Regions from separate parts of the Streptomyces formicae genome, predicted to be linked through region 1. Evidence: predicted binding sites of a transcription regulator. Region 1 holds the regulator's gene; the other holds the start of a gene.

The links. The regulator HspR, encoded in region 1, represses chaperone genes until heat shock. The targets are predictions, from matches to a motif close to TTGAGNNNNNNNNNCTCAA.
Region 2: a site for HspR is predicted at 1,480-1,498, ahead of lon (endopeptidase La). Genes of this name have one in related genera too.

Annotation. Positions count from the first base shown of each region.
Region 1 is NZ_CP022685.1:5,000,018-5,003,423, forward strand. Features, by position in the region: gene grpE (nucleotide exchange factor GrpE) at 1-612, shown strand, start outside; gene dnaJ (molecular chaperone DnaJ) at 655-1,848, shown strand; gene KY5_RS21515 (heat shock protein transcriptional repressor HspR) at 1,850-2,314, shown strand; gene KY5_RS21520 (hypothetical protein) at 2,413-2,958, shown strand; gene KY5_RS21525 (hypothetical protein) at 2,983-3,339, opposite strand; gene KY5_RS21530 (helix-turn-helix transcriptional regulator) at 3,373-3,406, opposite strand, start outside.
Region 2 is NZ_CP022685.1:6,258,818-6,262,223, forward strand. Features, by position in the region: gene KY5_RS27535 (hypothetical protein) at 1-773, opposite strand, end outside; gene KY5_RS27540 (RNA polymerase sigma factor) at 770-1,354, opposite strand; gene lon (endopeptidase La) at 1,521-3,406, shown strand, end outside.

The DNA of each region.
Region 1 (3,406 bases):
GCCGAGCCCTCCACCGAGGAGGGCCCGGCGGCCCCGGCCGGGGACGCTGAAAGCACCAAGACGTCCGCGCAGGACGTGGGCCTGACCGCACAGCTGGACCAGGTGCGCACCGCGCTCAACGAGCGCACGGCGGACCTCCAGCGGCTGCAGGCCGAGTACCAGAACTACCGCCGTCGGGTGGAGCGGGACAAGGTCACCGTCAAGGAGATCGCCGCGGCGAACCTCCTGGGCGAGCTGCTCCCGACCCTCGACGACGTCGGCCGCGCCCGTGAGCACGGCGAACTGGTGGGCGGGTTCAAGTCGGTGGCGGAGTCCCTGGAGACCGTCGTCGCCAAGCTGGGCCTCCAGCAGTTCGGCAAGGAGGGCGAGCCCTTCGACCCGACGATCCACGAGGCCCTGATGCACTCGTACGCGCCGGACGTCACCGAGACGACCTGCGTCGCGATCCTGCAGCCCGGGTACCGGATCGGCGAGCGCACCATCCGCCCCGCGCGCGTTGCCGTGGCGGAGCCGCAGCCGGGCGCGCAGACGGTCAAGGGCGAGACGGTCGACGCCGACGCCGACCAGGCGGAGGCAGCGGACAAGGACAACGGTGGCCCGGACGAGGGCTGACGTAACTGACGTTGCACTGACCAGAGAGGAGGGACGTCGGGGATGAGCACCAAGGACTTCATCGAGAAGGACTACTACAAGGTCCTCGGCGTCCCCAAGGACGCCACCGAAGCCGAGATCAAGAAGGCGTACCGGAAGCTCGCCCGCGAGAACCACCCGGACGCCAACAAGGGAAACACCAAGGCGGAGGAGCGCTTCAAGGAGATCTCCGAGGCGAACGACATCCTCGGCGATCCCAAGAAGCGCAAGGAGTACGACGAAGCGCGTGCTCTCTTCGGCAACGGCGGATTCCGGCAGGGTCCCGGAGCCGGCGGCGGTTCGTTCAACTTCGACCTGGGCGACCTCTTCGGAGGCAACGCCCCGGGCGGCGGAGGAGCGGCCGGCGGCGGCTTCGGGGGCGGTCTCGGTGACGTCTTCGGGGGCCTGTTCAACCGCGGCGGCGGAGGTGCCGGTACCGGCACGCGTACGCAGCCGAGGCGCGGCCAGGACATCGAGTCCGAGGTCACGCTGAACTTCACGGAGGCGGTGGACGGCGCGACCGTGCCGCTCCGCATGTCCTCCCAGGCGCCCTGCAAGGCGTGCTCGGGCACCGGCGACAAGAACGGCACGCCGCGCGTGTGCCCGACGTGCGTCGGCACCGGCCAGGTCTCGCGGGGCGGCGGCGGAGGGTTCTCCCTCACCGACCCGTGCGTGGACTGCAAGGGCCGCGGGCTCATCGCCCAGGACCCGTGCGAGGTCTGCGGCGGCTCGGGCCGCGCCAAGTCGTCGCGCACGATGCAGGTGCGGATCCCGGCCGGGGTCTCGGACGGACAGCGCATCCGCCTGCGCGGCAAGGGCGCGCCCGGCGAACGGGGCGGCCCGGCGGGCGACCTGTACGTCGTCGTGCACGTGGAGGCCCACCCGGTCTTCGGCCGCAAGGGCGACAACCTCACGGTCACGGTTCCCGTGACGTACGCGGAGGCCGCGCTGGGCGGCGAGGTCAAGGTGCCCACCCTGGGCGGCCCGCCGGTCACGCTGAAGCTGCCCGCGGGCACGCCCAACGGTCGTACGATGCGGGCGCGCGGCAAGGGAGCGGTCCGCAAGGACGGTACCCGCGGCGACCTGCTCGTGACGGTGGACGTCGTGGTACCGACGTCGCTGTCCGACGAGGCGAAGGAAGCACTGGAGTCCTACCGCAAGGCGACTGCGGGCGACGATCCGCGGGCAGAACTGTTCAAGGCCGCGAAGGGAGCATGAGATGGACGGCCGTCGTCGACAGCCCGGTTTCAGTAGGGCGTATCAGCTCACGGACGAGACGCCGGTGTACGTCATCTCGGTGGCCGCCCAGCTGAGCGGCCTCCATCCCCAGACGCTCCGCCAGTACGACCGCCTGGGCCTGGTCTCCCCGGACCGCACCGCGGGCCGGGGCAGGCGCTACTCCGCCCGCGACATCGAACTGCTGCGCACCGTCCAGCAGTTGTCGCAGGAGGAGGGCATCAACCTCGCCGGCATCAAGCGCATCATCGAGCTGGAGAACCAGGTCACCGCGCTCCAGTCGCGCGTCGCGGAACTGACCGCGGCCGTGGAGGGAGCCGCCGCCACGATGCAGCAACGTGAGGCGGCGGTGCATGCCTCGTACCGCCGCGACCTGGTCCCGTACCAGGACGTCCAGCAGACGAGCGCGCTGGTGGTGTGGCGGCCCAAGAGGTCGTCGGAGCAGTAGTTCTCCAGATTTCGTAGTCTGAAGCAGGGGCCGGAGGGTGACCACCCTCCGGCCCCTGTTCTGCGTGTTGTCCGCTATGTGGGGGAGTTGAGCCGACCATGGCCATGGTGGGTCTTTTCTGGATCGCCGAAGGCGATGTGTACGTGGGCGCGAAGCCGTCCGGGCTGGCACCCGGCGTGCGCCTCTCCCCGGAGGGCGTCACGGCCCTGGGCGACAAGCAGTCCGCGTTCTGGCTCTGGGACGACATCCACGAACTGACGGTCGAGAACGTCCCCGTGAAGTCCCTCAAGCTCCACCTGGGCACGATGGTCGACATGGCCCTGACGCTGGGCCTCGGCGGCGAGGACGAGGCGCCGACGATGACGGTACGGATACGCACGGAGACGTCCGACGAGACGTCCGACGAGACGTCCGACGCGGAGGCCGTGGCCGACGTCGAACTCACGGCGTACACGGCGGCGGCGTCGGGCTACTCGCAGACCGAGTACGACCTCTCGCGCGCGCTGCTCAGCCGCATGACGGAGGGGGCGGCGACGCTCCACACGACGTTGGCGGCGATGGCGGAGTGGGGGCGGGGGCATGAGGGGGGCTCGCCTCGGGCGGCTCGGCGGGAGGAGTTGCTGGCGGCGTGGCTGGAGGTGTAGCGCCTCGGCGGGGCGTGAGGGCGGCTACGTAGCGTGGTTGATGACCGAACCGGTGACGTAGAGCGCGTAGAGCACGAGAAGGGTGCCCCAGAAGTCCGGCCAGTACGCCGGACGGTGCTGCCTCTGCCCGTCACCGCGGGAGGTGCGGCTGTTCTTCATGCTCTTCAAGCACGCGACGGTCGTCACGACACCGAGCACGGCGCACGCGACGAAGACCCAGAAGACGAACGGCCTCTCCGAGAGGGAAACGCGACTGGTCCCGGCGTTGGCGGTGACGAACAGTAAATAAGGGCCGAGATAGCGGATCCGCTGGAACTCGCTGTCGCTGCCGTCACCGCTGCCGTCACCGCTGACGGTGGCTCGGGAGGTTTCGTCGGCCATCTCTCTCCTCGTGTGAGCGGGGTCGGTCGAGGGTCAGGAGTTCTGGCTCAAGATGCCTGACTGCCCG
Region 2 (3,406 bases), 1.3 Mb from region 1:
AGGTACTGGGCGAGTTGCCGGTTCAGTGCGGTGACGGGGAGCACCCCGGTCCCGCCGTCGGGCCCGGCGAGCACCGGGGCGAGCACCGCGAGGAGCCACCCGGCGGCGACCGTCGCGGTGGCGGCGCGGCAGCCCACGTACGAACCGAGCACCAGGGCGGCCACCGTCAGGGCGAGCCCCGGCAGCAGCCAGGCGGCGGGACCCGGTGCGCCGCCCGTGCCGGGCGCCGCGGCACCGGCGGCGGTGAGCAGCGGCAGGCTCACGGCGAGCACGGCGAGGGTCCTGGTCAGGAGCAGCCGGAGGCCGCCCGACGGGGTGGAGGCGGCGAGCTCGTGCACGGGATCGGCGTGCGGACCGTAGGAGACGGCGACGCCCACGAGCGGCAGGACGGGGGAGAGCGCGAGCAGCAGGGTGCGCGCTCCGTGGAACCCCGTCGCGTACGCCAGCCCGACGGCCCCCGCGCACACCGTCACGAGCGCGACGAGCCAGGGCCCCCGCAGCGCGGGCCCCACGGCCCGGAACACCTGCCAGGAGCCGGGGAGGGGGGAGGGGGCCGGGCTCTCGGCGGACCCCTGTACCGCCGAGAGCACCGCCCCCCTGACGGCCGCCAGGTCCGGGCCCGAGGGCCCACGGCGGACCGCGCCGGTCACCAGGGGCGCGCAGCGGCCGCAGACCTCCACGTGCTTCTCCAGTGACCACGCGTCGGTGTCGGGCAGGTCGCCCGCCGCGTACCGGGCCGCGTTCGCGGCCGTCACGTGCCAGGTCGTCGTCATGTCAGTCCTCCCAGGGCATCGCCGCCGGAGGCGAGGTGGGCCAGGGCTTCGCGCAGCTCGCGGCGGGCCCGCATGGCCCTGGTCTTGACCGTGCCCTCGGGTATCCCGAGCAGGTGCGCGGCCTCGCGGGTGGTCAGGCCGTCGACGACCGTGGCGCGCAGCACCTCGCGCAGCTCGGGGGAGATCCGGTCGAGCGCGGTGCCCACGTCCGCGTACTCCAGCCCGGCCAGCACGTGTTCCTCGGCGGAGGGCGCGAGCGCGGGGGGCTGGGCGAGGGCCGAGGGCGTCCGCGGCTGTGCGCGCCGCGCGTCCACCAGGCGGCGCGCCGCGATCACCCACAGCCAGCCGCCCGCCTCCCCGCCCCGGTGCGAGCCCGCCGACCGCCACACGGTCATGAAGGTGTCCTGGAGTACCTCGCGTACGACGTCGGGGTCGCCGCAGCGCCGCGCGAGGCGCGCGTACAGCCATCCGGCGTGCCGGTCGTAGAGCGCGGCGAGCGCCTGCGCGTCGCCCTCGGCGACGGACCGCAGCAGCGCCGCGTCGTCGTCGCGGTCGGCCCCCATGGGGCGGAACAGTCTCACGCCCTCCCTATCGGGCGTTCGCCGCCCGGCGGTTCACGGGAGCGGACCGCCGCCCGTCGCGGAGGAGATTTCGCTGATCGCTCACAGCGAACGCGCCCCGGGGAACATCCCGAAGCTCATAAGCATTGAGTCGGTATAGCTCAACTTGAATGCCGAAGGGGAGATCATGGCTTCGACGTCCACACCGCTCACTCTGCCCGTGCTGCCGCTCGACGACGAGGTCGTCCTGCCCGGCATGGTCGTGCCGTTCGACCTGTCCGACGCCGACGTGCGCGCCGCCGTGGAGGCGGCACAGGCCGCCGCGCGGTCCAGTGGCGACAGCAAGCCCAAGGTGCTGCTTGTTCCGCGCATCGACGGGACGTACGCGTCGACGGGCGTGCTCGGCACCGTCGAGCAGGTGGGCAGGCTCTCGGACGGTGACCCGGGCGCGCTCATCCGCGGCCGGGGCCGCGTCCGCATCGGTGCGGGCACGACCGGGCCCGGTGCCGCGCTCTGGGTGGAGGGCCTGCGGCTCGACGACTCGGTCCCCGAGCCGCTTCCCGGCGCCGTCACCGAGCTCGTCACGGAGTACAAGGCGCTCGCCACCAGCTGGCTGAAGAAGCGCGGCGCCTGGCAGGTCGTCGACCGCGTCACGCAGATCGACGACGTCTCCGCGCTCGCCGACAACTCCGGCTACTCGCCGTTCCTCACCACCCAGCAGAAGATCGAGCTCCTGGAGACCGAGGACGCGGTCGCCCGGCTCAAGCTCGCCACCGCGCAGCTGCGCGAGCACCTCGCCGAGCAGGACGTCGCCGAGACCATCGCCAAGGACGTCCAGGAGGGCGTGGACAAGCAGCAGCGCGAGTTCCTGCTCCGCCGCCAGCTGGACGCCGTGCGCAAGGAGCTGCGCGAGATCAACGGCGACAGCAAGGACGCGGCCGAGGAGTCCGACGACTACCGCGCCCGCGTCGAGGCCGCCGACCTGCCCGAGAAGGTCCGCGAGGCCGCCCTCAAGGAGGTCGACAAGCTGGAGCGCTCCAGCGACCAGTCGCCCGAGGGCTCCTGGATCAGGACCTGGCTGGACACCGTCCTCGAACTGCCCTGGAACGAGCGCACCGAGGACGCGTACGACATCAAGGGCGCCCAGGAGGTCCTCGACGCCGAGCACTCCGGGCTCCAGGACGTGAAGGAGCGCATCACCGAGTACCTCGCGGTGCGCAAGCGCCGCTCCGACCGGGGCCTCGGCGTCGTCGGCGGACGCCGCGGCGGCGCGGTGCTCGCCCTGGTGGGCCCGCCCGGCGTCGGCAAGACCTCGCTCGGCGAGTCCGTGGCGCACGCCATGGGCCGCAAGTTCGTGCGGGTCGCGCTCGGCGGCGTGCGCGACGAGGCGGAGATCCGCGGCCACCGTCGTACGTACGTGGGGGCGCTGCCCGGACGCATCGTGCGGGCCATCAAGGAGGCCGGGTCGATGAACCCGGTCGTGCTCCTCGACGAGATCGACAAGGTGGGCTCGGACTTCAGGGGCGACCCGGCCGCCGCCCTCCTCGAAGTGCTCGACCCGGCGCAGAACCACACGTTCCGCGACCACTACCTGGAGGTCGAACTCGACCTCAGCGACGTCGTCTTCCTGGCCACGGCCAACGTCCTCGAAGCCATCCCCGAGGCCCTGCTCGACCGCATGGAGCTGGTCAGGCTCGACGGCTACACCGAGGACGAGAAGGTCGTCATCGCCCGCGACCACCTGCTCACGCGCCAGCTGGAGCGGGCGGGCCTGAACGAGGACGAGGTGGTCCTCGACGAGAGCGCGCTGCGCAAGCTCGCCGGTGAGTACACGCGCGAAGCGGGCGTACGCAACCTGGAGCGGTCCGTCGCACGGCTGCTTCGCAAGATCGCTGCCCAGCACGAACTGGGCGAGCGGGAGCTGCCGTTCACGGTGAAGGACGAGGACCTGCGCGGGCTCATCGGGCGGCCGCACCACGTGCCCGAGTCCGCCCAGGACCCGGCCGAGCGCCGCACCGCGGTGCCGGGCGTGGCCACCGGGCTCGCGGTCACGGGCGCCGGCGGTGACGTCCT